Regions from separate parts of the Allobosea sp. LjRoot9 genome, predicted to be linked through region 1. Evidence: riboswitches for the same ligand, from Rfam matches in the RefSeq annotation. Region 1 holds a riboswitch; each other region holds the start of a gene.
The links. A riboswitch is a leader RNA that binds a small molecule or an ion and turns the genes downstream of it on or off. The one in region 1 is predicted to bind thiamine pyrophosphate.

Region 1 (9,574 bases):
CGTGCCGGCCGAGAACCTGACGACCCAGGGCTATGGCGAGCAATATCTCAAGGTCGCGACGCAGGAGCCCTCGCGCGAGAACCGGCGCGTGACGCTGCGGCGGATCACGCCGCTGCTGGCCGGGCAGAGCGGGCGCTGAAGACAATGCCGGCGCGGCGGCTCGCTGCCGCGCCGGTTCGCTTTCGCGGCATCGCTTTCATGAAGCGGCAAGGTCTCTGGTCTAGCTCTTCTGGTCTGGCTCTAGAGGAATTTCGCTCCAACGCGATCGTTCAATGACTCTAGCCCTTTGTTTTTGACGCGTTTTCTTCACGCGAACCGGTGTCCACCTCGCTTGAAAACGCTCTAACTGAGAGGAGACCAACCATGAGCGATTCATCGATTGCCATCGCGCAGAGCCTCGCCGCGAGCCAGGCTGCGGCCACGCGCCAGACCATCCAGACCGAAATCGTCAAGCAGCAAGCCGATGCCGAACAGGCTGTGGCCGACCTGCTGCAGCAAGGTGCGGCCCAGGCGAAGGCCGCCCTTCCGGCCGGACAGGGCCAGACCGTCGACATCACCGCCTGAACTCCTGTGTCCTGAGCTCCTGCGTCATGGCGTAGAGCACGACGCTCTGCGCCCACGCTGCGATACCGGCGCCGGCATGGCAGCCCGACGAACGACACTCCCCCGGGAGGCGCCAACCGGTCGGGGCGGCATCGGGAGAGGCTCACTGGCGCTAAGCTTTATTAAGGCTGCGATGTGAGGATTGCGACCGCGATGTGAAACTCCGCTTCGGAGGAAACGGCCATGAAGGCTAGTCGCATCAATGGTCATGCCGAAAGCCTGCCGCGTCTGCCATTCTGGGCCGCGGCATTCGTCACGGTGGTCTGCATCGCCATTCTCGCCCTGAGCGGATGGCGCGAATGGGCCACCCGGGAAGCCGATCTGAAGAACGCCGAAGTCGACATGATCAATCTCTCGCGCTCGCTGACACAGCACGCGGAGGACACCATCGAACTCGCCGATGCAGTGCTTTTCGGCTTGGCCAGCAGACTGGAGACAAACGGCACGAGTCCCGCCGCAATCGCGACAATTCAGAATGTTCTCGACCTTCGCAAACCGACGCTAGGGCGAATTCGCGGCCTCTTCGTCTACGACGAAACGGGCCGCTGGCTGGCCACCACGGAGAAAGTCGACTTCGCGGGCCTCAACAACAGCGACCGCGCATATTTCCAGCATCATCGCTCTGTGGACGATCGCCGCATCTATCTGGGCCGACCCGTTCAAAGCCGGACCGGTGGTCAGTGGATCATCACGGTGTCCCGGCGCCTCAACCATCCCGATGGCGCTTTCGCCGGTGTGGTCCTGGCGACGATCGACGCCGGATATTTCTCGCAGTTCTATCGCCGGTTCGACATCGGCCCCAACGGGGCAATCACGCTGCTCAGCGCCGATGGCATTCTGCTCGCGCGCAGCGTCGATAACGACACCTATGTCGGACGAGACATGTCGGCGACACCTCTGATCAGGGACAGGATGTCCCGGCCCGCAGCCAGCGTCTATTATTTCAAATCACCGCTGGATGGGCTGCAACGTCTGAGTTCCTTCAGGTTCAGCGAGCGATATCCGCTCCTGGTGCTGGCGACGGAAGCCCAGGATGACGTTCTGCTGCGCTGGCGTCAGGCCGCCATGGCCCGGATAGCCTTCGTGCTGGCTTTGACATTGGTGATTGGCGTCATCGGCCTGTATCTCGTGCGTCAACTCTATGAGCGTCAGCGCATGGCGGCAGCGCTGATCGCCAAGGAGGCCGATTTCCGTCTGCTCGCGGAAGCATCCAGCGACATGGTCACCCGGATCGATTTCGACGAGCGCATTCTCTACGCCTCCCCTTCCTCCGCGAGCGTTCTGGGCTGGGACCCCGCGCAACTGGTCGGAACGCCGGCTCTGGCCGGTGTCCACCCGGAGGATTTGCCCCGGGTCGAACAGGTCGTCGCTGCGCTGAAGCGCGGCGAGGTCGAGGAAGCCAGGGTCATCTATCGCACGCGCCACCGAGAGAAGATCGAGATCTGGATCGAGACGACCTTGCGCGTGACGAGGTCCGATAGCGGCACGATCGATGGCGTCGTGGCGATCTCGCGCGATATGACCGAGCACAAGGATCTCGAAGACAAACTCGCGGCGCTGGCGACCTTGGACGGACTGACGGGGCTCGCCAATCGCCGATGTTTCGACGAGCGGCTGGAGCAAGAATGGGCGCGAGCCTCGCGAGAGGGCACCGCCCTTTCCGTGCTGATGATCGATATCGACCATTTCAAGAAATTCAACGATCGCTACGGACATCCGGCTGGAGATGGCTGCCTGCGTGCTGTGGCCGCCGTCCTGGCCGCGCAAGCACGACGCCCGGGCGACCTGGCCTCGCGCTATGGCGGGGAAGAGTTCGCCCTCCTCTTGCCGGGCACGGATGCCGAAGGCTGCGAGCTGGTCGGCATGAGATTCTGCGAAGCGCTTCACGACATCCAGATCCCGCACGGGTCGAACCCTCCGTCCAGGCTCGTCACGGCGAGCCTTGGCGGCGCGACTGTCTGGCCGAACTCCAATGCAACGACAGACTGCGCCTCGTTGGTTGGAGCAGCTGATCGGGCGCTTTATTCCGCCAAGGACGGCGGGCGTGATCGCATGGTCATGTCGGGACGAGTGCTGCCGTGGCCGCGCGCCAGGAGCGCCTGACCCGCAACAGAGCACACCACCGGAATGCGCCGCTTCCGAAGATCGCGCCGCTCGATCCGTCGCAGCCGTCGTTGCGCCGAGCGACGCCGCAATCAACGAGGCGATGAACACACGGCAATGACGTCATGCGAGCCGGGCGCTGTTTGCCGGTTGCGCACTGGCGCTATCACGCCTAACTTCCCAGCCGTTCCGAGGGGTGCTCGCAAGAGCTGAGATGGCCGTAAAGGCCGAACCCATCGAACCTGATCCGGGTCATACCGGCGGAGGGACTGGAACGCGGCTTGCGCAGAATCGCGACCGCAGACAGCGCTAGACCGCTTCGACGCCGGATCTCCTGAACCTTGGACCAAGGAGGAGATCCCATGAACGTTCACACCAAGTCAGCCAAAAACAGCGTCAAGGCCGCGCCCAAGTTTGGTGCACCGACCGGCGTCACCACCGGCCCGATCATCGGCTCGCGCAAGATCTATGTCGCGCCGCCGGAAGACCCGACCATGCGGGTTCCCTTCCGCGAGGTGCAGCTTTCGACCGACGCAGAACCACCGGTGCGCATCTATGACCCGTCGGGACCCTTCACCGAGAGCGACGCCAGGATCGATCTGAACCAAGGCCTGCCGCAGCCACGCCGCGCCTGGCTCGACGCGCGCGGTTTCGACACCATTCCCGGCCGCGAAGTCACTGCCGCCGACAATGGCAACATCTCGCCCGAGAACCTGGTGCCTGCCTGCCCGGCGGAACGCCCGGTGCTGACGGCCAAGCCCGGCCAGATGGCGACGCAGTACGAGTTCGCCAGGGCCGGCATCATCACCCCCGAGATGATCTATGTCGCCCATCGCGAGAATCTCGGCCGCGCCGCCATGCTGGAAGGCGCGAAAGAGCGCCATGGCGATGGCGAGAGCTTCGGCGCGAGCGTGCCGGAATTCGTCACGCCAGAATTCGTGCGCAGCGAAATCGCGCGCGGCCGCGCGATCATTCCCGCCAATATCAACCACCCAGAACTCGAGCCGATGGCGATCGGCCGGAACTTCCTGGTCAAGATCAACGCCAATATCGGCAATTCCGCCGTCACCTCCGGCGCGGCCGAGGAGGTCGAAAAGCTGGTCTGGGCGATCCGCTGGGGTGCTGACACGGTCATGGACCTGTCGACCGGGCGCAACATTCACAACATCCGCTCCTGGATCCTGCGCAATTCTCCGGTCCCGATCGGCACCGTGCCGATCTACCAGGCGCTGGAGAAGGTCGGCGGCGATCCGGTCGAGCTCGACTGGGAGGTGTTCAAGGACACGCTGATCGAGCAGGCCGAGCAGGGCGTCGACTACTTCACCATCCATGCCGGCGTCAGGCTGCCCTATGTGCCGCTGACGGCTTCCAGGGTGACCGGCATCGTTTCGCGCGGCGGCTCGATCATGGCACGCTGGTGCCTGGCGCATCACAAGGAAAGCTTCCTCTACGAGCGTTTCGACGAGATCTGCGAGATCATGCGGCGCTATGACGTCTCGTTCTCGCTCGGCGACGGGTTGCGTCCGGGCTCGATCGCCGACGCCAATGACCGTGCCCAGTTCGCCGAGCTGGAGACGCTGGGCGAGCTCACCAAACGCGCCTGGGACAAGGGCTGCCAGGTGATGATCGAGGGCCCCGGCCATGTGCCGATGCACAAGATCAAGGAGAATATGGACAAGCAATTGCGCGAATGCGGCGAGGCGCCCTTCTACACGCTTGGGCCGCTGACGACCGACATCGCGCCGGGCTACGACCACATCACCTCAGGGATCGGGGCTGCGATGATCGGCTGGTTCGGCTGCGCCATGCTCTGCTATGTCACGCCCAAGGAGCATCTCGGCCTGCCCAACCGCGACGACGTCAAGACCGGCGTCATCACCTACCGGATTGCGGCCCATGCCGCCGATCTCGCCAAGGGTCATCCGGCGGCCAAGCTCCGCGACGATGCGGTCAGCCGCGCGCGCTTCGACTTCCGCTGGGAAGACCAGTTCAACCTGGCGCTCGACCCCGACACCGCCCGCGCCTATCACGACGAGACCTTGCCGAAGGACGTGCACAAGGTCGCGCATTTCTGTTCGATGTGCGGGCCGAAGTTCTGCTCGATGAAGATCACGCAGGATCTGCGCGCCGAGGTCCTCGCCATGGGCGAGAACGAGCGCATCGCACTTGACCAGGCGGCGGCGCAGATCGAAACGGAAAGGCATGCGGGCATGGCCGCGAAATCCCAGGAATTTCTCTCGAAGGGCGGCAATCTCTACCTGCCGGCAGCGGAATGAGCATGACCACGGACGTCACCCATCTCGATGCCGCCCGCGTCGCCGCCGTGCTGGCGCGCGTGACGGCGCAGCGGCCGCGCGTGCAATGCCTGACCAATACGGTGGCGCAGAACATCACGGCCAACATGCTGCTCGCCTTCGGGGCCATTCCCTCGATGGCGATCCATGTCGACGAGGTCGCGGCGATGGCCGACGGCGCGGGCGCGATCCTGATCAATATCGGCACGATCAACGCCGAGAGCGAGCTCGCCATTCCCAAGCTGCTGGAGGTGGCGCGCGACCAGGCCAAGCCGCTGGTCTTCGACCCCGTCTTCGTCGAGCTCTCGCCCCTGCGCCAGCATGTGGCCCGCGAGGTGCTGCGCTTGCGCAACATCGTCGTGCGCGGCAACGCGACCGAGATGGCGGCGCTCGAAGACACGCTCCAAGCCGCGCGCGGACATGAAGTCGCGCACGAGCATGATCTGACGCTGGTCACGACCGGCAAGATCGACCGCATCGAAGGCCCGTGCGGCGCGTTCTCGGTCGCGCATGGCCACCCCCTGATGACGAAGGTCACCGGCGTCGGCTGCGCGGCCGGCGCCCTGATCGCGGCCGCTTGCGCGGTCGAGAGCAACCCGGCCCTGGCAGCAGCCGCGGCGCTGACCGCCTACGGCATCGCCGGCGAGATCGCCGCCGAACGCAGCAATGGGCCAGGCAGCTTCGCTGTCGCGCTGATCGACGCGCTGGCGGGCATCGACGAGGCCACGCTGCGGGCGCGGATGGGAGAAGAGGGTTGAGCGTCGATATCCTGCTCTACGGTCTGGTCGATCCGCAGATCGCCAGAGGCCGCTCGCTCGCCGACCTCGCCCGTGCGGCCGCCAAAGGCGGCGCGACGCTGATCCAGTACCGCGCCAAAGCGGCCTCGACGCGCGAGATGGTGCGGGAGGCCCGAGCGATCCATGCGGCGCTCGCCGGCACCGGCGTGCCGCTATTGATCAACGACCGCGTCGATGTCGCTTTGGCGGCCGGCGCGGAAGGCGTGCATCTGGGCGCCGACGACATGGAGCTTGCCGACGCCCGCCGCCTGCTCGGCGAGAACGCGATCATCGGCGCGACGCTGGGAGAGGCGGCGGAATTGCCCTACCTCGCCTCCGCGCGCATCGATTATGCCTGCGTCGGCCCGGTCTTCGCCACGCAGCACAAGGGCGATGCCGACATCCCGCTCGGCCTCGACGGCTACGCTGCGCTGCGGCGGCAGGCAGCCGAGGCGCTGGGTTCCCTCCCGGTCGGAGCGATCGCCGGCATCAATGCGGCCAATGCCGCCTCGGTGATGGCCGCCGGTGCGGACGGGGTCGCCGTGATCGGCGCGATGTTCGGGGCCGACGATGTCGAGGGCGCGACGCGGGCGTTGCGGGCTGCGGTCGAAAAGCGCGGCTGACAAACACCCCCGTCATTCCGGGGCTTCGCGCAGCGAAGAGCCCGGAACCCATAACCGCTGTGGTCCCAGAACGAGGCGGGCCCGTCGGCTGCGTGTGTTCGGCCACCTGCGGTTATGGGTTCCGGGCTCGGCCCTGCGGGCCGCCCCGGAATGACGGCGCGGTGGGTGTCGTGAATCCCGCTCTTACTGCGTCGGCGTGAGCGGCAGCGGGACCGGCTTCGGACGCGGCTTGGGCTTGGCGGCGGGCTTCGGCTCGCTGGTGATGCCGAGACGCGCCCGGATCGATGCGGCCCGCGCCTCGGTCATGCGCGCGCCGCAGAAGCCGAGCGAACCCTCGCGCTGGAAGTCGCGGCAGGTCAGTTCGCGCTCGGCCGAAAAGCTCGCCTGCTCGCGCGCGATGGCGCGCTGGTCGGACGCATCGCCCTTGGCGCCCAGCACACGATAGCCCTCGCGCACCGCTCTTTCAGCCGTGCCGCGGGCGGATTCGATCTCCTTGGCGCGAGAGACGAGCGTGCGCGAATCCGGCCCCCACAGGCCGCGCGGATCGATCCGACAGGCGGCGGCCTCGACGACGCAGGGCTGCGCCGGTTCAACCACGAGGAAAGCGCCATCGAGCACATCGAAGACGATCGGGCAGATCGAGGCCTCGAGCTTATAGCGCGGCACGCCGGCGGGTCTTCCCAGCGATGTCAGCGGCACCGGCGCATCGCCGAACGAGATCGCACAGGGCTCGACCAGATTGCTGGCCTGGAACCCCTCGGCCTTGAGCTTCAGCCCGTAGCCCGCCGCGGTCTTGTCGAAGACCGCCTCGCCGAAGCCGCCATTGCGCCTGAGCGTCCGGCCAATGATCGCCTCCTCGCCCGCGACCTTGATCGCCGGCATCACATGGGCGCGCGGTGTCCCCGCTGCGCCGCCGGAGGCAGGCGGCGCAGCCTGTTGGGTGCCGGCCTGGTTCGGCGGCTGGGCGCCGGGCAATTGCAGCGGCTGGGCGCAAGCGAGCGTCGTCCCGCCGACAAGGGCGAGCAAGGCAAGGCTCGAAGCAAGGCGCAGATGTCGGTTCACGTCACAACCCTGGCGAAGGCTCGACCGAGCGAAGGCATGCAAGTCCAAAGAAGGCCCGGCAAACCCGAAGAAAGCTTGGCATTCCGCCTTGAATGACGGGGGCCGCGCCGGCACGCAAGGACACAAGCGCAACACCGGCTGGGAATGATCCCGTCGCGACTCCGCCCGGCCATAGCGACGGCGCCAGATTCTTAATCGGCTCTCGTGTCTTGCAAGGGCGGGAACACCCTCACTATATACGCCGCCAAGAGGCGGTTTAACGACCGTTCGACGTGGAATGCCGGTTTCGCTCGCCGCAGTAGGCGGGGGCGGCCCGGTCCATGGGCCGGAAGGCGGCGCCCAGGCGTCGCGGGCCGGCGATCTGCTCAATTTAAAAGGGATCCCCTCCATGGGTAAAGTTATTGGTATCGACCTCGGCACGACAAACTCCTGCGTCGCGGTCATGGAAGGCTCTACACCCAAGGTCATCGAGAATTCGGAAGGTGCCCGCACCACGCCGTCGATCGTGGCCATCACCGATGACGGCGAACGCCTCGTCGGCCAGCCGGCCAAGCGCCAGGCTGTCACCAACCCCGAGCGCACCTTCTTCGCGATCAAGCGCCTGATCGGTCGGACCTTCGACGATCCGATGACGCAGAAGGACATGCATCTCGTCCCCTACAAGATCAAGAAGGCGGCCGCGGGCGACGCCTGGGTCGAGGCCGACGGCACCGACTATTCGCCGTCGCAGATCTCGGCCTTCACCCTGACCAAGATGAAGGAGACCGCGGAGGCCTATCTCGGCCAGCCGGTCACCCAGGCCGTCATCACGGTCCCGGCCTATTTCAACGACGCCCAGCGCCAGGCGACGAAGGATGCCGGCCGCATCGCCGGCCTCGAAGTGCTGCGCATCATCAACGAGCCGACCGCGGCTGCCCTGGCCTATGGCCTCGACAAGAAGTCGGCCGGCACGATCGCGGTCTATGACCTCGGCGGCGGCACCTTCGACGTCTCGATCCTCGAGATCGGCGACGGTGTCTTCGAGGTGAAGTCGACCAATGGCGACACCTTCCTCGGCGGCGAGGATTTCGACATGCGCCTCGTCGAATATCTCGCCGAGGAGTTCAAGCGCGAGCAGGGCATCGACCTGAAGAAGGACAAGCTCGCCCTGCAGCGCCTGAAGGAAGCTGCCGAGAAGGCCAAGATCGAGCTCTCGACCACGGCCCAGACCGAAATCAACCTGCCCTACATCACGGCTGACGCTTCCGGTCCGAAGCATCTCGCCATCAAGCTCTCGCGCGCCAAGTTCGAGAGCCTGGTCGACGATCTCGTCCAGCGCACCATCGAGCCCTGCAAGAAGGCGCTCAAGGATGCCGGTCTTTCGGCGGGCCAGATCGACGAGGTCGTTCTCGTCGGCGGCATGACCCGCATGCCGAAGGTCCAGGAGGTCGTGAAGCAGTTCTTCGGCAAGGAGCCGCATAAGGGCGTCAACCCCGACGAGGTCGTCGCCATCGGCGCCGCGATCCAGGCCGGCGTGTTGCAGGGCGACGTCAAGGACGTGCTCTTGCTCGATGTGACCCCGCTTTCGCTCGGCATCGAGACGCTGGGCGGCGTGTTCACGCGCCTGATCGACCGCAACACCACGATCCCGACCAAGAAGAGCCAGGTCTTCTCCACTGCCGAGGACAATCAGCAGGCGGTGACGATCCGGGTCTTCCAGGGCGAGCGCGAGATGGCGGCCGACAACAAGATGCTCGGCCAGTTCGACCTGATGGGCATTCCCCCGTCTCCGCGCGGCATGCCGCAGATCGAGGTGACCTTCGACATCGACGCCAACGGCATCGTCTCGGTGACGGCGAAGGACAAGGCCACCAACAAGGAGCAGCAGATCCGCATCCAGGCGTCTGGCGGCCTGTCGGAGGCCGACATCCAGAAGATGGTCAAGGATGCCGAGGCCAATGCCGGCGAGGACAAGAAGCGCCGCGAGTTGGTCGAGGCCAAGAACCAGGGCGAGAGCCTGGTGCACTCGACCGAGAAGTCGCTGAAGGACTATGGCGAGAAGGTCACGGCCGCCGACAAGACGGCGATCGAGACCGCGCTCGACGCGCTGAAGGCGGCCCTGGCGGAAGACAAC
Region 2 (9,574 bases), on a different contig from region 1:
CGCCAGCACGACCGCGACGCGGACACCCGCCATGATCACCGGCAAGGCGCTCGGCAGCTTCAGCCGCAGCAAGGTCTGGAGACGCGTCGCGCCCAGCATGCGGAACAGCTCGCGCCGCGCTGGATCGACCTGGCTCAGCCCGGTCATGGTGTTCTCCATCAGCGGGAAGAAGCAGATCAGGGCGGTGATCACGACCGTCGAGGTCATGCCGAAGCCGAACCAGATGATGAAGAGCGGGCCGAGCGCGAGCTTGGGCACGACCTGGCTGGCAACGATATAGGGATGTAGCAGGCGGCGCAGGAAGCCTACCTCCGCCAGCACGACCCCGGCCACAAGCCCGACCGCGCAGCCCAAGGCGAGGCCCAGCGCCATCTCCGCCGCCGTGATCCGCAGATGCGGCAGCAGGCGCCCGCTGGCGATCTCGCTCCACAGCGTCGCCAGCACGACTGAGGGCGGCGGCACGATCAGCGCCGGCACGCCGGCAAACCGGCAATAGAGCTCCCAGCCGGCGAGCAGGACCAGAAGCAACAGGGCAGAGGACAGGCGCGCGATCATGGCGCCAGATCCATCGCCTGCCGCAACTCGCGGCAGAGCGCGTTGAAGGCCTGGCCGTAGCGCAATTCGCGTTGGCGCGGCCGGGGCAGGTCCACGGCGATCTGATGGTGCAAACGCCCCGCCGCCATCACCGCAACGCGATCGGCCAGATAGACGGCCTCAGTGATGTCATGGGTCACGAACAGCACCGTCGTTCCATGCAGGGCGCAGAGCCTCAGGAGGTCGTCCTGCAATTCCTCGCGGGTCAGCGCGTCGAGCGCGGCGAAAGGCTCGTCGAGCAGCAGCACGGCCGGCTGGGTGACCAGCGCGCGCGCGACCGCAACGCGGCTTTGCTGCCCGCCCGACAATTCGCTGGGATAGCGCTGCGCATAGCCGTCCAGCGAAACCAGTTTCAGCAGATCGAGCGCAGCCTCCCGGTCCGCCGCGCGCGGGCGGCGCTTCAGCGAGATCGGCAAGAGCACATTGTCGAGCACGCTCGCCCAATCCAGCAGGGTCGGGGCCTGGAAGACGAAGCCGATCTGCGGACCCGGCTCGCGCAAGGCGGCGCCGTCGATCCTGACGATCCCCTCATCGGGCAGGAGCAGGCCGGCGGCAAGCTTCAGCAGGGTCGTCTTGCCGCAGCCGCTGCGCCCGACCAGGCAATGGATCGCGCCGCGCGGGATCGTCCAGTCGACATGGTCGACGATTGCGGGCCAATCGCCATAGCCATAGCTCGCCCGGTCGATGGCGACGAAGCCTTCGCTATGCGGCTCAATCGACATAAGGCGCGAACCCGTCCGCGGCGGCTTCCGCCGCATGCTCGATCTCGGTCAGGGTGACGAAGTCGAGCAGGTTGAAGCGCCCGTCATTGTGCCAGCCGGCCTCGGGCGCGGTCATCGCGCCAAGCGCGCAGATGCGCGTCACGCCGACCTGCCCGAGCAGACCGGCGAGCCGGAATAGCTCCTCGGGTTCCGCCGCGATCCCGGCGCTTTGGAGGAAGGACCGGAAGGGGGCGATCAGGCCGACGACGTCGTCGAGCCTGTCGACGGCGACGATGGAGAGCGTCCGATTGAGGCCGCTGGGGGCCAGCGCCTGCGCATTCTCGACATGGACGATGCTCCAAGCGTCGGAAGCGTCACCCAGGAGGTCGCGGTCGCCGCCAAGGCTACGAAGCTCCTGCGCGCCGCGCCAGGACGCGGCACTGGCAGCCTCCTCGATCGAGAGCGCGCGGCGCGGGTGCTTGCGGGCGAAGCTCGCCAGTTCATGGCCGACATAGGCGGAGAAGTCGCGCGGCGAGACGCGCCCGCCGCGCTCGACGAAGAGCATCTGCGGGGAATAGCAGCCCTGCTGATCATAGCGCATCACGTCATAGGCGGCCTGCCGGGCAAGCGCGCCTGCCTTGCGCGTATCCAGCGCCGCGCGCGCGACCATGCCGAAGCCGATCTTGTGGCCGTGCGGCAGGTAACGGGCGGTGACCGGCGCGCGATCCCGGATCGCCTTCAGCGCATCATTGCCGCCATAGGCGACGATGGCGTCGGCCTGCGCCAGCCAGACGCGCTCGCCGGCCTCGTCACCGCCCTTCCACCAGACCACGGCGAGACACTCGCCCAGGCGCGGATCGATCTCGGCCAGGATGCGGGCGAACCAACCCGCCAGCAGCGGCTCGGCGGTGGCGACCTTGCCGATGCTCCCGGCCTTGACCAGCAGGCCCGATATCAGGCTCCAGAGCGGCAGGCCCGGAACATTGCCGGCCCAGACATGCAGCAGTAGGTCCGGCCCGAACGCCTTGGCAAAGCCGCCCTTCGGCCTGGACTGGAAATCGTCGAGGATCTGCGGATCGGCGAAATCCTCGGCCAGGAAGCGCTTGAGCTGCGGCTGCCGGAAGGTCTTCAGATAGCCGGTCAGGCCGAGCCGGATCATCTCGGGATCATAACCCGTCACGATCGGCAGCAGTCTTTCGGCCTTTTGCCGCCAGGCATCGTCCCGATCGAGCAATCGCGCGATCGCCTGGTCGATGATCGCGGTGATCTCGGCGATGCGCAGGGTCTTGAGATAAGCGCGGGCATTATCGCGCACGCGCCCTGCCAGCGCAGTGGCTTGCGCTTCGCTCAGCACGGGCACGCGGACCTCCACAGCCTCGCCCCAAGCGCTGAAGTGAAGCAGCTTCCACTCCACCTCGCCGGCTGACAAGCCAGGCAGATGCCCTGCGAATTCGGCCATGACCTCAGCCACGAGCCGCTTTCAGGAATTCCTCGACCGCCACGGAGCAGCCCTTGGAATCGGCGCCATCGACGCGGCCCAGCAGGCGGAAGCCGCCCGGGACGACGATGCCGGCATCCTCGGTCAGGATCGCCGAGACCGAGTTGAAATGGGCGAGATCGTGATGGACCAGCACGCCGGTCTCGCCCGCAGGCACATCCTGACCGGTCAGCGGGTTCACCACCCGGCTGCGGATCCAGTGCGGGCCCGACTTCACCGGTGGGCAAGTCTTGGGCGGGCAAGTCTCGTTGCCCCAATCGTAGAACTGGGTGCTGAGCTCGGTCATGCCGTACATGTTGATGCAGCGCTCCCGGGGCACGCCGAGCGCGGCCGCGAGAGCGTCGTAGAACTCGTCCGCCGCCAATTCGCGCGACTGCCCCTTGAAGCCGCCAGTGTCGAGGATGCGGCTACCCGGCGGCAGCGCGAAGCGCCGGCCCTGCCGCTGCAATTCATCGAGCAGATGCACGAAGCTGTAGCTCGCTCCCAGCAGCGCATAAGGCTCGCCCCTCGCCTCGGCATGCGCCAGCGCCGCGAGCAGACGCGCAGTGGCGAGGCCTGCCTCGTCGATGAAGCCTTCGCTGTCGGGCGTCCCGAATTCGCGCCGCGCCAAAGCGAGGTAATGCGCGAGCGAGGAATTCGGCATCGCCTGCTCGTCGGGGAACAGAATACCCATGCGGATTCGGTCCAGCCCCTGCATCCCGTTCCGCCCCTGCATGAAGCGCTGCCGGAAATTCAGGATCATCGAACGGTCGTAGACAGCGAGCGTCGGGTGATAGCTGCGTCCCCGCTGCCCGCCACGGGTCGTGCCGCTCGTCATGAAAACGTGCTCGATCCCCTCCGTGGGGCGGCAGCTCAGCGTCAGATCCTTGAAAGCGTCGATCGGAACAGCGGGAATGTCGCGCCAGCTCCGGACGGCAAGCGGCGTCCTGCCTCGCGCCGCGGCAAAGCGGCGATAGGGCTGATTGTTCTCGAACTGGTAGGCGAAGATGCGCAGCGCCAGCCGGTCGAAATCCTCGTCCGTCGCTTCTTCCCTGTCGAAGAACTCCAGCAGGGTCGCAATGATCTGCGCTTCCGTCACGTCCATGCACACCTTCCGAGACATCAAGGCGCAATCCGGCACGCTTCCGGTCTGCGACCCGCTGTCCGGCCAATGGCGCGAGCATGGAAAAGGGGCGGCTTGCCACCCTATGTCCCGCATCCCTACGCCGGTATGAGCCGGATCAGGTTCGGAGGGTCACCGCGTTGCTCGAAACGGATTCGAGCCGGCGGAATCTCAGCCTCCTAGCGAGGCCCCCCTGGGAACGGGCGCACCATGACGGCGGCGGCGCGGCCATGTCAAGAATGCGACATGCCGACAGCCCGCTATCGCGAGCTTGCCGGCGGCATGAGCTCAGCCTTCCCGGCTTCGAGCGCGCGTTTGCGGCAGGCTGGTGATGATCGCTCCCGCCACGACGAGCAATCCGGGCAGGACGACGCTCTCGCTCAGCATCTCCTTGAAGACGAAATAGCCGATGAGCGTCAGGAACGGCACGCGCAGCGTGTCGGCGGCACAGAGTTGCAGCGCGGAACCATAACGCGAGGCGTTCGCCAGCGCCGTCTGCGTGACGAAACCGGCAAGCATCAGCACACCAACCGCCAGTGAAACGCCGAGCACGTCCTCGAGATGAAAGTCGCGCGGCTGAGCCGCTCCCCCCACGTCGAGGCCGATCAAGAGCGCGCACAGATAAACCGGAAGCTGCACGGCATGCATGACGAACACGATCAGGACGATGCTCTTGCTCTCGGCCAGCCGGGCCAGCATCAAATTCGTGATCGTCAGCAGGGCGACCGCACCGACAGGGATCAGCAGGCGCGGATCATGCGACACACCCTGCGAGAACAGCAGATAGGCGCTTCCAACGGCGATGAGCGACAATCCCAGGCAGGCGACAGCTCCCGGGATCAATCCCGCGACGACGAGGCCCAGCATCGCCGCAAAGAGAGGCCCCGAGAACTCGATTGTCGCGATGAAGCCCAGGGGAAGATTGGCCAGGCTCCAGATCAACGCCAAGGACCCGATCAGGTGTATCAAGCTGCGCTGGACATGATAGCCGAACTGCATGCCGACCAGTTGGCGCAAGACCGCTTTGCTTCTGAAGACGAGAAATCCGGCAAGGATGAGCGAGCCGGCGGAGCGGATCGCCGCGATCTCGACGATGCGGAAGGAATGCGACAGATAGCGAATGGCTATCGCCACCGCGATATAGGCCAGGAAATAGGCCAGCATCCAAACCGAGAATGCCAGGAAACGGCGCGTCAACCTGTCCATGGAATACCCAGAAGCATTCGCTCCAAGATGGCCATCCTCACCGGCAAGGACAATTTGACCTGTCGAAAATAGCCTGCATTCGGCAGCGCGTCGCATGACACGTCCAGCTCGGAGAAACGCGGGAGAGGGTTCAGGATCAGGGTGTCGGATTTCGCATCGAGGATCTTCTTGGCGGTCAGCGTGAAGGGTTCCGTCTCGGTTTCCTTGTCGACGGCCTCGCTGCCCAGGGACGCATGCGCGAAGCGGCTCATATCCTGCATCTGAATGATCAGGACGTCGTGCTCCAGGGTGTCCCTGACGTCGTGAACGAAGGAGACCTTGCAGCCCAGGCTCGCCAGCAACGCGATCGCTTCGCGCATCGGCGGATTGATCGGCACGTCCGGCAGGGAGCAGAGCGTGAAGCGCCGGGGCGGCGAGAGGCGCAGCATCTTCACGAAGGACAGGGCAAAGCGCGCGCGCGTATCGCTCGACAAGGCAATCGACAGATCTTTGACGTCCCCGCGCAATTTGTGGATGGCGAAGAGATCGATCAAAGCCTGGGTCGGGTGCTCGTCGGCGCCGTTGCCGGCATTGACGACCGGCAGATAGCTCAACCGGCCGATCTGATATGGCAGGCTCTCGGTATGCGAGCGCACCACGATCAGGTCGCTATAGGCCTCCACGGTGCGGATATGATCGTCGAGCGTTTCCCCTGTCGCGCTGCCCATCCGGCTGCGATCGGTATCGTAGACGTCGAGCGATTGGTGACCCAGGCGCAAGGCCGCGGCCTGAAAGCCCAGCCGCGTCCGCGTGCTGCGCTGGTCGAACAGGGTCGCGATCACCTTTGGCCGCCGCCTTATGAGATGAAGTCGGCTCGGCTGGTCGCCAGGCGCATCTTCCTCATTCTCTTCCGCCAGAAAGCGCTCGGCGCGCGCGAAGATATCATCGAGATCGTCGCGCGACACCGAATCGGCGCCAAGCAGGTCCTTGCCGCTCGGATAGTTCGGCCTCTGCATGGCGCCTCGCTCCCGTTCCGGCTCTATTACCGCGGGGACGCGCTCAAGCAACTTCTGGCCGCTTCCTCACGGCAACCGCAGCAGGCGCCGTGAGGTCCCCGACAAGGCTCATCCTGTCGGAGGCCACGCGATCCTTGATGATGGCGAGCAAAGCCTCGTCGGTCATCGGTTTCGCGAGGATGAATCCCTGTATCCCATGCAAGCTGAAGCGGCGCATCATGGCAAGCTGCGCCGCCGTTTCGATGCCTTCGACGATGATCGAGAGCCCGAGCTTATGAGCCAGGTCGGTGATCGCGGTCATCAGCGCGTTCACCTTGACCGACGAATCGATCTCATGGCTGAAGGTCTTATCGATCTTGATGATGTCGATCGGCAGCTTGGCCAGATAGCTCAGGGACGAGTATCCGGTCCCGAAATCGTCAAGCGCGATCCTGACGCCCATGGCTCGCAGCTTTTTCAGGCTCTCGATGATGTGCGGCGCGTCCTCGATGAGCGTCGATTCCGTGATCTCGAGCGTCAGGCGGCGCGGCGGCAGGCCCGACTTGCGCAGGATGGCGGCGACGATCGCGACGAGATCGTGATCGCTCTCGAACTGCCGCGCGGAGACGTTGACGCTGACGCCGACATTGCGCGGCCAGGCCAGGGCGGCGCGCACTGCGGTCTCGATCGCCCATGTGCCCAGCACCTTGATCAAGCCGGTGCGCTCGGCCACGGGAACGAAGGCTGCGGGGCTGACCACGCCGCGCCGCGGATGATCCCAGCGCAGCAGCGCCTCGACCAGCGTGACGCTGCCGGAGCGCGGGTTGTAAATCGGCTGGTAGACGAGCTGGAATTGCCCGGCGCGGAGCGCGTCCCGTAGATCGACCTCGAAGGCCAGGTGCTCATCGTGCTCGACGCTCAGTTCCGGCGTATAGACGACCAGATGGTTCCGGCCATCCGACTTGGCCTTGTAGAGCGCGATGTCGGCGCGCTTGAGGGCCTGTTCGACAGCCAGGCCAGCTTCGGCAACGACGACGCCGACGCTGACGGTTGCGGCGATGCTGCGCCCCTTGATCCGCCTCTGGGAGCCGATCCGCATCAGGATGCGGCGCGCGAGCTCGATCGCCTCGGTGCTCCCGCGCGACGTGACGATCATGAACTCGTCGCCGCCCATCCGCGCGGCGATATCGCCAGAGCCAAGGCAAGACGCCAGGGTCTCGCTGATCGAGAGCAGCAAAGCGTCCCCGACATCATGCCCATAGGTGTCGTTGATGCTCTTGAAATCATCGACATCGATGGAAAGGAGCGCGGTATCTTGTTTGCGTGCCAGCCGGTTCTCGATCTTGAGCAGAATCGAGCGCCGGTTGTCCAGATTCGTCAGCGTGTCGCGATTGGCCAGGATCTCGAGCTCCTCCATCGTGCGATGGCGGGACACGAACATCTCGTGAATGATTTGCGTGCTGGAGAAGGTCAAAATCGTCGTCAGCGCGACCGTCAGCGCGATCAGGACATAGGCCGGCTCCAAGGTCGCAGCCAATGCGACGGTGAAAGGCGCGCCGGAGATCAGGACCTGGATCTTCGTGATCAGGGGGCGCGAGGTGTTGCGCCCCGATATCCCCGCCAGATAGCCGATCGACTGCGCGATCGCCAGAACGGCAACCGGCTGGCTCGGATAGCGCCATAGGGCGTAGCAGCTGAATCCGGCAATGAGCGCAGCCGTTCCCCAGGCCCCAATCATCGCAAGCCGCTCGAAACGGGCCGCATCAAACGTTGCGCCAGCTACGGCGTGAGCCCGCTCATAGAGCCTGTGGGACGCGAACCGGAACAATCCAAGGCAAGCCATCAGGACGGCCAGGCCATAGAATACGAGATCATGGCCGGCGAGCAGGCCCGCCCCCAGCATGACCAAGGTGACCGTGATCGAACCGATAAGAATAGGCCCGGGCGTGGCGTAGAGCGCCGCGACTAGCTGGGCATTCATCGTATCCTTATCTTTGGGGAGCCGTTCTGCCTCAGCGACATGATTTGTGCTTCTGGACATAGGACACACTCGGCTCAGCGCCGGGTTCAACCCAGCTCAGATAATTATGGCTCCAGTCGAAGCCTCCCGAGGAGCATCTGCCTTCAAAGTTGAATAAATCCTAAGATTCCCGCCATTAATTCGCGCAGGCACGGGTTCCGGAGGGCAGGATCACGCTGTCCGAGAGGCACCAGATGCCGGAACAACCCCTTGGCCTGGTTCCAAGCGAGCCGCCGCCTTCGCCTGAGAGGGATGAGCGGGGCGCGCGAGCCCGAAATGCTCGCGCAGCGTCCGGCCGCTATAGTCCTTCCGGAACAAGCCGCGCCGGACGAGGATCGGAACGACCTCGTCGACAAACTCCTCGAACGGCCCCGGCACATGGGTCGGCTTGATGATGAAGCCATGCGCCGCTCCCTTCACGACCCACTCCTCAAGTTCGTCGGCGATCATGTCCGGCGTGCCGTAGATCACGCGATGGCCCGAACTCGCAGCCGTGTAATCGCGCAATTCGCGTAACGTCATTCCATGCCGCCTCGCGATCGACGCCAGCGTCGTGGCGTGCCCCTGCATCATGGCCGAGGGCGGCAGCTCCGGCAGAGGTTCGTCGAGCGGAAAACCCGACAGGTCATGTCCGAGCCGGTCGGACAGGACTTTCAAGGCGGCGTTCGGATCGGCGAGGCTTGCCAGCTCGGCGATCCTGGCCTTGGCTTCGGCTACCGTCTTCCCGATGACGGGGCAGACGCCCGGCATGATCCTGATCGCGTCGCGGGGACGCCCCACCGCCTCGCAGCGATCCCGCAGATCGTTGGCGAAGGCGATCGCTTCGTCCAGATCCTGCTGGACGGTGAACACGACCTCGGCTGTCGTCGCTGCAAGATCCCGGCCCGTATCGGAGGCGCCGGCCTGCATGATGACCGGGTAGCCCTGCGGCGGGCGCGTGATGTTGAGCGGGCCCTTGACCTTATAGAACTCCCCTTCATGGTCGAGCACATGCAGCTTGGCCGGGTCGACGAAGATCCCGCGCTCCTTGTCGCCGACGACGGCGCCCTCCTCCCAGCTGTCCCAGAGCCCCTTGACCACGGTGAGGTACTCGGCCGCCATCGCATAGCGCTCGGCATGCGGGGGATGCTTGTCGCGGCTGAAATTCGCGGCTGCGTCCGGGCTCGATCCGGTGACGACGTTCCAGCCGGCACGGCCGCCGCTCATATGGTCGATCGAGGCAAAGGCGCGGGCGAGATTGTAGGGCTCGGTGTAGGTCGTCGACACCGTCGCAGCGAGCCCGATATGCGTGGTCGTCATCGCCAATGCGGCGAGCAAGGTCAGCGGCTCCAGCCTGAGCATCATCGCCGGATGGGCGTTCAGCCCCGTATTCACCGCATCGGCGAAGAACAGGAAGTCGAACTTGCCGCGCTCTGCCGTACGGGCGAGGTGCTGCAGCAAGGGCAGGTTCTCGGAGCCGAACTGCGCGTCCGGCATGCG
Region 3 (9,574 bases), on a different contig from region 1:
AGGCTCGCCCTATGAGGGCGACGAACTCTATGTCTCCGTGCCCGACGGGCGCGGCTTCGCGGCGCGCTGCCCGCTCGACACCCCGGCAGGCGCCGCGCTCGACGAACTCTGCCGGGTGACGTTTCGCCACCGCGGCATCGACGTCAACATCCGCTTCCCGCGCAGGATCATCGCCGATTGGGAGCTGATGATCGGCGGCGTCCGCCGCACCATCGACGGCATGCTGCGCTGAGCATTCTTAGGCATGCCGCAAGCCGGTCTCGAGGTGCGCTCCGGTGAGTCGGCTGGCGCGGCTTTCGAGAACCGGAGCGGAGCGGACTTTTCGTCCGTGAGCACCGGAAGCGCAGAAAGCCGCGTCAGACGGCCTCCGGAGTAGCGCTTCGAGGCCGGCGGCTCAGTCCTCGAGGTCGACGTCGAGGATAGCCATGGTGAAGTTGAACGAGCGGTCGCCGTCCTCGTCATCGACGTGAATGATGCCGATGAACTCGTCGGCCAGATAAACCTCGGCCGAATCGTTCTTCTTCATGCGCGCCCGCACGCTGATCGCATGGTTGGCGAAGGTGCGGCGCAGGTAGCCTTCAAGCTTGGCGAGTTCTGTCTTGTCCACGGTATCGGTCCTTATCGGTTGCCGGGACGGATGCCATGGCGGGGCCGGAAGGGCAAGCCGGAAGGCTGTCGAGCCGCCAATCGACGGCTCCCGTACTCGTCGTCGCGAGCGCCGCCCTCCCATTCCCGCATGGCGGTAGCCGCCTGGTGCGCCTGCACGCCCCGGCACGATCTGCAATAGTGAGCGCTCCCTTCGCTCATGATGGATCGCCCCATGACGCCGTGGCTGCCTGCCGCCCTCGCCTATGTCTCCAGCTGGCTCGAATTCCAGCTCCGCCATCACGACCAGCCGGGATGCTCCGTTGCGATCGCGAGCGGCCGGGAAATCGTTCTGGAAGCCGCCTTCGGCAAGGCCGACATCGCGACCGGCGAGGAGCTGACGCCGCGCCACGGCTTCCGCATCGCCTCGCATTCGAAGAGCTTCACCTCGGCCGGCATCCTGCGCCTGGTCGAGGCCGGCCGCCTTCGCCTCGACGACAGGGCGGGCAGCTTCGTGCCCCGCCTCCATCCCGAGGTCGCGACCGTGACGCTGGCGCAGCTCCTCTCCAACAGCGCCGGCCTGACGCGCGACGGCCCCGACAACGGCCAGTTCTTCGACCGCAAGCCCTATTGCGACAAGGCCGAACTGCTCGCCGACCTGGCATTGCCGCCCATCCTGCCCGCCTCGCAGCGCCTCAAATACTCCAATCACGGCTTCGGCCTGCTCGGCCTGGTGATCGAGGCGGTGACGGGCGAGCCCTATGCCGACTGGATCGCCAGGGAGGTCGTCGCGGCAGCCGGGCTTGCTGAAACCATGCCCGATATCGGCCTCTGGACCGGCCCGACGGCCAAGGGCCACAGCCCGAAATGGCCGCTCGGACATCGCGTCGTCGTGCCCGGCGACAACCTTTGCCAGGCGATGATGTCGGCAGCTGGCTTCGTCGCCACTGCGGCCGATGTCGCGCGCTATTTCGCGCAGCTTTCGCCGAAGGCCGAGCGCAGCATCCTCTCGCCCCTCAATCGCCGCGAGATGAGCCGCCGGCTCTGGGCCGACGAGGAAAGCAGCCTCGGCCGCCATTACGGACTCGGCACCATCTCCGGTGGAGAAGGCGACTGGGCCTGGTTCGGCCATTCCGGCGGCTTCCAGGGCTTCATCACCCGCACCATTGTCCTGCCGGAGCAGGATCTGACGATCTCGGTGCTGACCAACGCCATCGACGGCCTCGCCCATCCCTGGCTCGATGGCGTCGTCCAGATCCTCAAGCGCTTCTCCGAACTCGGCGCGCCCTCGGCGGAAACGCAGACCTGGGCCGGCCGCTGGTGGACAATCTGGAACCCCGGCGACCTCGTGCCTTTCGCCGACAAGGTGCTGGTTGCCAACCCAACCCTGTTCAGCCCGTTCCTCGATGCCGGAGAGATCGCGATCGAAGCGCCCGATCACGGCCGCTTCGTCAAGGCCTCCTCCTTCAACAGCCCCGGCGAAACGGCGCGGCTGGTGCGCGACGATGCCGGCCGCATCGAGTCGGTCTGGCTCGGCGGCTCGCATGTCGTCTCGGAGGCAGCGCTGAAGGCGGAGATGCTCGCGCGCTATCGAAGCGGCAGCGCCTAGCGCTTGCCACCCCGGACCTCCGGCGCGATCACGAACCGACGAGCCCGAGCTGGGGGCTCGACGCTTCGGCGCGGCCACGGCGCGGAATGCGCCCGGCCGCGCGCGCATCCCAACCGGCCTCGACGGCGTGGCGCATGGCACGCGCCATGCGGACCGGATCCTTCGCCTTGGCGATCGCTGTGTTGAGCAGCACGGCGCTCGCGCCGCATTCCATCGCGATGGCGGCATCCGACGCCGTGCCCAACCCGGCATCGACGATCACGGGAACGGCCGAGCGCGCGCAGATCAATTCGAGATTGGCGGGGTTGGCGACGCCCATGCCGGAGCCGATCAGCGAGCCCATCGGCATCACGGCAGCGGCTCCGAGATCGGCCAGGCGCGCGCAAACCACCGGATCGTCATTGCAATAGGGCAGCACGACGAAGCCCATCTCGACGAGCTGGCGCGTCGCCTCCAGCAGCTCCCCGACATCGGGATAGAGCGTCTCGCGATCGCCGATGACCTCGAGCTTGATCCAGTTGGTTCCAAGCGCCTCGCGAGCAAGCTCCGCCGTCAGGACGGCGTCACGCGCCGTCTCGCAGCCGGCCGTATTGGGCAGGAAGCGGTAGCCGGACAAAAGCTGCGCCGTATCAGAGCCATGGCCCGCCAGCGAGATCCGGCGCAGCGACAGGGTCACGATCTCCGCGCCGCTGGCGGCGACCGCATCCACCATGATGCGCTGGTTGGGATAACCGGCCGTCCCGATCAGCAGGCGGGAGCCGAGTTGCGTTCCGGCCAGGGTAAAGGGCTGTTCCGCGACACTCATCTCAGCCTCCTTGAAAAGCGCGAATGATCTCGACGCGGTCACCGGACGCCAGAGGCGTGACCTGCCATTGTGACTGCTTCACCACCATCCCGTTCAACGCGATGGCGAAGCCCTGGGGGCCCGGCAGATCGAGCTCGACCGTGCGCTCCCGCCATAGCGCCAGCAGATCCTCAGCCGCGCTGTCATGATCGCGTCCATTGACGATGAGCTTCATGCCAATGCCTCCTGTGCTGAAAAACGCTCCGGTCCGAAGGACGCGGCAGGCCCTTTGATGCCTCCCTCGGTAACGAGTTGCGTGATCGCTACCGCGGTGACAGGGGCCAGCAGATAGCCGTTGCGATGATGTCCCGTGGCGAGGAGCAGGCCTGGAATCCGGGTCTCGCCGAGGATCGGCGCGTCGTCGGCGCTGGTGGGGCGGAAGCCCGACCAGATCGCGGCGATCGGCAGGTCCTCGATTCCGGGCAGGATGCGCCGCGCGCCTTCGAGCAGCGCGTAGACGCCGCCGGCCGTCACGGCATCGTCGAAGCCGCACTCCTCCATGGTCGCGCCGACAATCAGCGTCCCGTCGCTCTTCGGCGCGAGATGGACCTGGTCGGTCCAGACCATGCGCGAAAGGACCGGCCGGTGCGGCGGGCATGCCAGCGCCAGCGACTGCCCCTTGAGCGGCCGCAACGGCAGGGAAAGCCCCGCTATCTCGGTCCAGGCCCCGCCGGCCGCGACGATGATCGTAGCCTTCACCGGCCCTTGCTTCGTCGTGACGCCCACGGCGCGCCCGGCTTGCAGCCAGGGCGTTGCCGCCAAGCCTTCGAGCAGGATTCCGCCGCGTTTGATGAAGGCCTGCCGCAGGGCGGCGATCACCCTGACCGGGGCGACCTGATGATCGCCGGGGCAATGGATACCGGCCACGACGGAGGGGCGTAGACCGGGCTCAAAGCCTCGGCAGGCAGCCCCGTCCAGCCACTGCGTCGCAAGCCCGGCCTGCCGCTGCATCTCCTGGCGGAAGCGCAGCCGCGCCACCTCGTCGCGCGTCGTGGCGACAATCAGGATGCCATCCCTGCGATAATCGATATCGAGCCCGCCATCGGCCGATAATTCAGCGGCGAAGCCGGGCCAGAGGTGCTGGCTCTCCAGGGCGAGCGCGACATGCTCCTCGCCGCCGGGCTCGAATTCGGCGGCCGCCGCCAGCATTCCGGTGGCAGCGAGGCTCGCCCCTTGGCCGACCGTGCCGCGCTCGAAAAGCGCAACCCGCAGGCCGGCACGCAGCAATCGCCAGCCGGTCATCAGGCCGATCACGCCGCCACCGATAATGGCGACATCCGTCGAGGCCGGCGGCGCCGCAACATCGGGCGGGCGAGCCTGCTGGCGGCGCAAACTGGTGTCGGGTGGGCCTCTCATCGCAAACTCCTCGCCGCGACGGGGGGGCGAGGATATCTGCGGCCTTGCGGGCCGCCGGCTTAAAGCCGGGAAATCCATCCCTCCGCCGGTATGAACCGGATCAGGTTCGAAGGATTTCCGCGCGCTTATCCGGGTTGCCCCGGTCTGCCAGCGGTGTCTCAGCCCCTTGCCGGGGATCTCCCTGGAATGGTGACGACTGTGAAAGCTCGGCCGCCGCTGGTCAAGCCTGCCTGGATGCAGGCAGCGCCAGCCCTCACCGCATGAAGTGCAGCTCGCGGAACCGCCCGCGGAACGCCGTCACATCCTTCGCGATCGCGTCTGCCGACCGCGAGCCGCTCAGGCCCTCAGTGATATAGCCGGCCAGTTCCGGCATGTCGGCAGGCGTCATGCCGAAGCGAACGATCTCGGGCGTGCCGAGCCTGAGCCCGTTCACGTCCCCTGCCACCTCCGGCAGGGGCAGGCCGATGCCGCAGCTCAGGATGTTGATGGCGCGCAGCGTCTTGGCGGCCGCCTGGCCGCCGCCATAGCTGTGAGCCTCGATCGCGAATTGATGCGAGGTCGTCAGGCCGCGATCGCGCGCGAAGACCGGCACCTGCCGCTCGACCAGCGCCTCGCCCAGTGCCTTGGCCGTCTCAACCATCATCTGCGCGTAGGCACGGCCATGCGCCTTCCAGTCAAGCAGGGTGATCGCCAGCGAGGCCGATTTCGCCGCGTCGAAATTCGCGGTCAGGCCGGGATAGGCAATGGCGTCGAGCCGCTTGGCGATCTCGGCGTCATTGGTGACGATCAGACCCGAAGGCGGCCCGCCCAGGCTCTTATAGGTGCTCATCGTCATCAGATGAGCTCCCTCCTCCAGCGGCTGCTGCCAGCCATGCCCGGCAATCATGCCCGACATATGCGCCGCGTCGAACAGCACGATCGCGCCGATTTCGTCGGCGATCGCGCGGATCTCGCGGATCGGATGGGCGAAGAGGTTGAGGCTGCCGCCGATCGAGATCAGCTTGGGCTTCAATCGCAAGGCATCCTCACGCAGGCGCGCAAGGTCGACGGTGTAGTTCACCGGATCGACCGGGGCGGGATGGGTAACGATGCCGTAAAGCCCTGCGGCACCGGCGCCGTGATGCGTGACATGGCCGCCGATCGTGCCCGGCGGCGCGATGATGCAATCGCCGGGCTTGGCCGCGACCATGAAGGCATAGAGATTGGCGATGGCGCCCGAGGGCACGCGGATCTCGGCATATTTCGCGCCGAAGACCTCGGCGGCGAGCTCGGCGGCAATGACCTCGATCTTTTCGATCGCCTCCAGCCCCATCTCATATTTGTCGCCGGGATAGCCGAGCGAGGGCCGCGCGCCCAGCCCCGCCGCAAGCACGGCCTCGGCCTTGGGGTTCATCACATTGGTCGCGGGGTTGAGGTTGATGCAGTCGCGCTCATGGATGTTGCGGTTCTCGACCGTCAGCGCCGCGATCCGCGCCGCGACCGCGTCGAGCGACTGGCCGGCCGTCTCGGCGGCGATGCCGAGCACGTAATCCTCGCACGCTTGCGGAACCCAGTCGCGCCTGCCCAGAGCCGTCATCGATCGATCCTCCTAGAGCCGGATGATTTCAGCTGGGATCACAAAGTGATCCCGCCTGAAATCTGAATCCGTCTCTCATCCAAAGAGTTAGAGCAGGATCAATGCGAAAAACCGGTCCCCACTTTTTCGCATCCTGCTCTAGCGGTGAGCCCGCCTGATACGAAGAATATGAACGGTTTGCGCGGCGCTGCGCAAACGAGTAATCCTCGCTCGCAGGCAGAGAAAATCTCAGCCTAAGGGATGGCCCGTCATGCCCGTAAAACCGCCGCGCCCACGCCTGCCTTCCCTCAACGCCTTGCGGGCTTTCGAGGCCGCGGCGCGCTGCGAGAGCTTCGTCAAGGCGGCGGAAGAACTCGGCGTCACGGCCGGCGCAGTGACGCAGCAGATCCGCCAGTTGGAGGCATGGCTCGGCTTCCCCCTGTTTCGCCGCCTCGCCCAGGGCGTGGAGCTGACGGAGGGCGCGCGCAACGCCCTGCCCAAGCTGACGCGCGGCTTCGACACGCTGGGACAGGCGATGCAGGATTTGCGCGCCGGGCATGAAGGCCGCGCACTGACCATCGCCGCCCTGCCCTGCATCGCCCAGCTCTGGCTCTCGCCGCGCCTGCCCGCGCTGCAGGCGGCGTTTCCCGGACTGCAGATCTCGGTCTCGGCGATGGAGCAGCCGCCGGATCCACGCCGCGAGCCGCATGATCTGGCGCTGTTTTATCTCGGCCCCGAGGCGTGCCCCGTCGATGCGCTGACACTGGGCCCGGACATGATCCTGCCGGTCTGCGCGCCGGCACTCGCGCACACGCTCACAAGCGTCGGTGATCTGGCGCGCGCGACCTTGCTGCATGACGCTGTCTGGCGGGAGGATTGGCGGCGCTGGCTCGCCTTCACCGGGTGCATCGGGACGATCGACCCGACCCGCGGCCCCTCCTTCTCGCTCTACAGCCTGGCGCTCGACGCCGCGCTCTCGGGCTCCGGCGTGCTGATGGGCCGGATGAGCCTGATCGCGCCGCATCTGCGCGACGGCAGGCTCATCGCCCCCTTCACGGACGCGATGCCGACCGGCGACGCGCTGGCGCTCATCCTGAATTCACAAGCAAGCGCGCATGGCAGCCGGCGTGAGATCGCGCGCGGCCTGCTCGAAATGCAGGCGCAATCGACTCAGATCGCGCTGCCGCAATCCCCGGCCAGGATCTGATCCATCGAGCGCGACGGCTCGGCGCAGCCGGCCTCGCCAACGACCTTGGCCGGCACGCCGGCGACCGTCTTGTTGCGCGGTACGGCCTGCAGCACGACCGAGCCCGCCGCGACGCGGGCGCATTGGCCGATCTCGATATTGCCGAGGATCTTGGCGCCGGCGCCGATCAGCACGCCCTTGCGGATCTTGGGATGGCGGTCGCCGCCCTGCTTGCCGGTTCCGCCCAGCGTCACGTCCTGCAGCATCGAGACATCGTCCTCGATCACTGTGGTCTCGCCGACGACGAGGCCCGTGGCATGGTCGAGGAAGATACCCTTGCCGATCACCGCGGCCGGGTTGATATCGGTCTGGAACACTTCCGACGAGCGGCTCTGCAGATAAAGCGCGAAATCGCGCCGCCCCTGCCGGTGCAGCCAATGAGCGAGGCGATGCGCCTGCAAGGCGTGGAAGCCCTTGAAGAACAGCACCGGCTCCAGCACCCGGTAGCAGGCCGGGTCGCGGTCCATCACCGCGAGCGCATCGGCCCGTATACCCTGGCTGATCTCCGGATCGGCAATAAGCGCCTCCTCGAAAGCCTGCGCGATCAGATCGGCGGGGACCGCCACATGCCCGAGACGCATCGCGACGCGGTGACTGACCGCCGCTTCGAAGCTCGGCTGGTTCAGCACGGAGGCCATGATCAGGCTGGCAAGCGACGGCTCGCTGGCGACCGCAGCTTCGGCCTCGCGCCGCAACCTGGCCCAGACGGGGTCGACACGGTCGAGCCCGGTAGCGGGATCGCGTGCTTCTATGACGGAGCGCCCAGACGGCATGATCATTCTCCGATGGAGATGTAAGACGAATTCAAACTCTAACACATTGCGGTGGTGAACCGCCAAACGCGAAAGCGCAGAGGTGTCAGATCGGCCCCGCGCCCGCTTGAATCAAGACCGCAGCCGCCCGGCACAAAACCCTGAAGGGACTCTGCTTTCCCGCCCACCGGCCCGCCCTTTCAGACCCGTGTCAAAAAATCCAGCACCGCCTGTTTGTGGCTCTTGTCGCCGACGGCGAGATTGTGGTCGCGGCCTTCGATGTCGAACGCTTCGGCATTCGGGATCAGCGCCGCAAGCTCCGGCCCGGAGCCAGCGACATCGTCCTTCGTGCCGACGCTGACCAGGGTCGGCACCGCGATCTGCCCGACCTGCGCGGCAGTCAAGGTCTGGCGCGAGCCCCTGATGCAGGCGGCCAGCGCCCTGAGATCGCTCTTGGTCGCCTCGGCGAAGGCGCGGAACATCCGCTGCATCGGGTCGGTCAAGACATCGAGCGAGGGCGCCTCCATGGCATCCGCAATGCCGAGCGGCAGGCCGACGCCCTCGACCAGATGGATACCGAGCCCGCCGAGCAGCAGCGCCCGCAGGCGATCTGGATGCGCCAGCGCCAGATGCGCCGAGATCCGCGCGCCCATCGAATAGCCCATCACCGCGGCCTGCGAGACGCCGAGATGGTCCATCAGGCGGCGCACATCCTCGGCCATGATCTGCGAGGAATAGGCGGCCGGCTCATAGAGTTTCTCGCTCTGACCATGGCCGCGATTATCGAGCGCGACGACGCGATATCCGGCATGGGTCAGGGTCTTCGTCCATTGGGTGTTGACCCAGTTGACCATATGGCTGGAGCCGAAGCCGTGGACGAGCATGACCGTCTCGCTGCGCGTAACCTCGCTCGTCGGCGCGAGATCGATATAGGCGAGATTGACTCCGTCGGATGAGAAACTCTGCATGATCGCGATCGCTTGGGCCGTTGGCGTTGCCTTCTCCCTGCCACGCAGCCGCTGCTTTGGGTAGCGGGCCTGACGCCGCTTGCCTATGAAGACGGATATGAGCACTGCCGATATCAGCCCGACACCGACCGTCGCCCGACCGCGTTTCGCGTTCATCGATCTGGCGCGCGGCCTCGCCCTACTGGCGATGTTCGTCTTCCACTTCACCTACGACCTCGCTTATTTCGAGCTGATCGACGTCGACACTCCGATCGAGCCGGGCTGGCACTGGTTCGCCCGCTCGATCGCCGCGAGCTTCCTGATGCTGGTCGGCGTCAGCCTTGTGCTGGCGACCCGCAACGGGCTGAACCGCCAAGTCTATCTAAACCGCCAAGCCTATCTGAAGCGCCTCGCCATGGTCGCAGGCGCGGCCGCGCTGGTGACGGTCGGCACCTGGTTCGCCATGCCCGACAGCTTCATCTTCTTCGGCATCCTGCATCAGGTCGCGCTGGCGAGCGTCATCGCCCTGCCCTTCCTATGGCTGCCGACACTTGCCGTCGCGCTGGCCGCGCTCTTCGTCTTCGCCGTGCCGTATCTCGCCCATCCCGTCCTCGACCAGTCATGGCTGCTCTGGCTTGGACTGGCCCGGGAGGTTCCAGCCAGCGCCGATTTCGTGCCGC

Region 2: it holds a riboswitch for thiamine pyrophosphate, as region 1 does, so the genes downstream of both, ACSQ3P_RS07280 (hypothetical protein) here and thiC (phosphomethylpyrimidine synthase ThiC) in region 1, are expected to answer to the same signal.
Region 3: it holds a riboswitch for thiamine pyrophosphate, as region 1 does, so the genes downstream of both, thiO (glycine oxidase ThiO) here and thiC (phosphomethylpyrimidine synthase ThiC) in region 1, are expected to answer to the same signal.

What each region holds. Positions count from the first base shown of each region.
Region 1 is NZ_CAXUPC020000002.1:664,282-673,855, forward strand. Features, by position in the region: gene ACSQ3P_RS11770 (OmpA family protein) at 1-139, shown strand, start outside; gene ACSQ3P_RS11775 (hypothetical protein) at 364-564, shown strand; gene ACSQ3P_RS11780 (sensor domain-containing diguanylate cyclase) at 787-2,706, shown strand; TPP riboswitch at 2,889-2,993, shown strand; gene thiC (phosphomethylpyrimidine synthase ThiC) at 3,069-4,982, shown strand; gene ACSQ3P_RS11790 (hydroxyethylthiazole kinase) at 4,985-5,758, shown strand; gene thiE (thiamine phosphate synthase) at 5,755-6,399, shown strand; gene ACSQ3P_RS11800 (hypothetical protein) at 6,583-7,461, opposite strand; gene dnaK (molecular chaperone DnaK) at 7,850-9,574, shown strand, end outside.
Region 2 is NZ_CAXUPC020000001.1:1,581,770-1,591,343, forward strand. Features, by position in the region: gene ACSQ3P_RS07265 (ABC transporter permease) at 1-555, opposite strand, end outside; gene ACSQ3P_RS07270 (ABC transporter ATP-binding protein) at 552-1,316, opposite strand; gene ACSQ3P_RS07275 (acyl-CoA reductase) at 1,306-2,754, opposite strand; gene ACSQ3P_RS07280 (hypothetical protein) at 2,759-3,877, opposite strand; TPP riboswitch at 3,971-4,100, opposite strand; gene ACSQ3P_RS07285 (hypothetical protein) at 4,184-5,101, opposite strand; gene ACSQ3P_RS07290 (aspartate/ornithine carbamoyltransferase family protein) at 5,089-6,096, opposite strand; gene ACSQ3P_RS07295 (putative bifunctional diguanylate cyclase/phosphodiesterase) at 6,140-8,056, opposite strand; gene ACSQ3P_RS07300 (LLM class flavin-dependent oxidoreductase) at 8,267-9,574, opposite strand, start outside.
Region 3 is NZ_CAXUPC020000001.1:345,016-354,589, reverse strand. Features, by position in the region: gene ACSQ3P_RS01705 (hypothetical protein) at 1-232, shown strand, start outside; gene ACSQ3P_RS01700 (DUF3126 family protein) at 395-607, opposite strand; gene ACSQ3P_RS01695 (serine hydrolase domain-containing protein) at 821-2,194, shown strand; gene ACSQ3P_RS01690 (thiazole synthase) at 2,223-2,999, opposite strand; gene thiS (sulfur carrier protein ThiS) at 3,001-3,213, opposite strand; gene thiO (glycine oxidase ThiO) at 3,210-4,394, opposite strand; TPP riboswitch at 4,455-4,586, opposite strand; gene glyA (serine hydroxymethyltransferase) at 4,648-5,970, opposite strand; gene ACSQ3P_RS01670 (LysR family transcriptional regulator) at 6,221-7,156, shown strand; gene cysE (serine O-acetyltransferase) at 7,120-7,968, opposite strand; gene ACSQ3P_RS01660 (alpha/beta fold hydrolase) at 8,148-8,915, opposite strand; gene ACSQ3P_RS01655 (DUF1624 domain-containing protein) at 9,013-9,574, shown strand, end outside.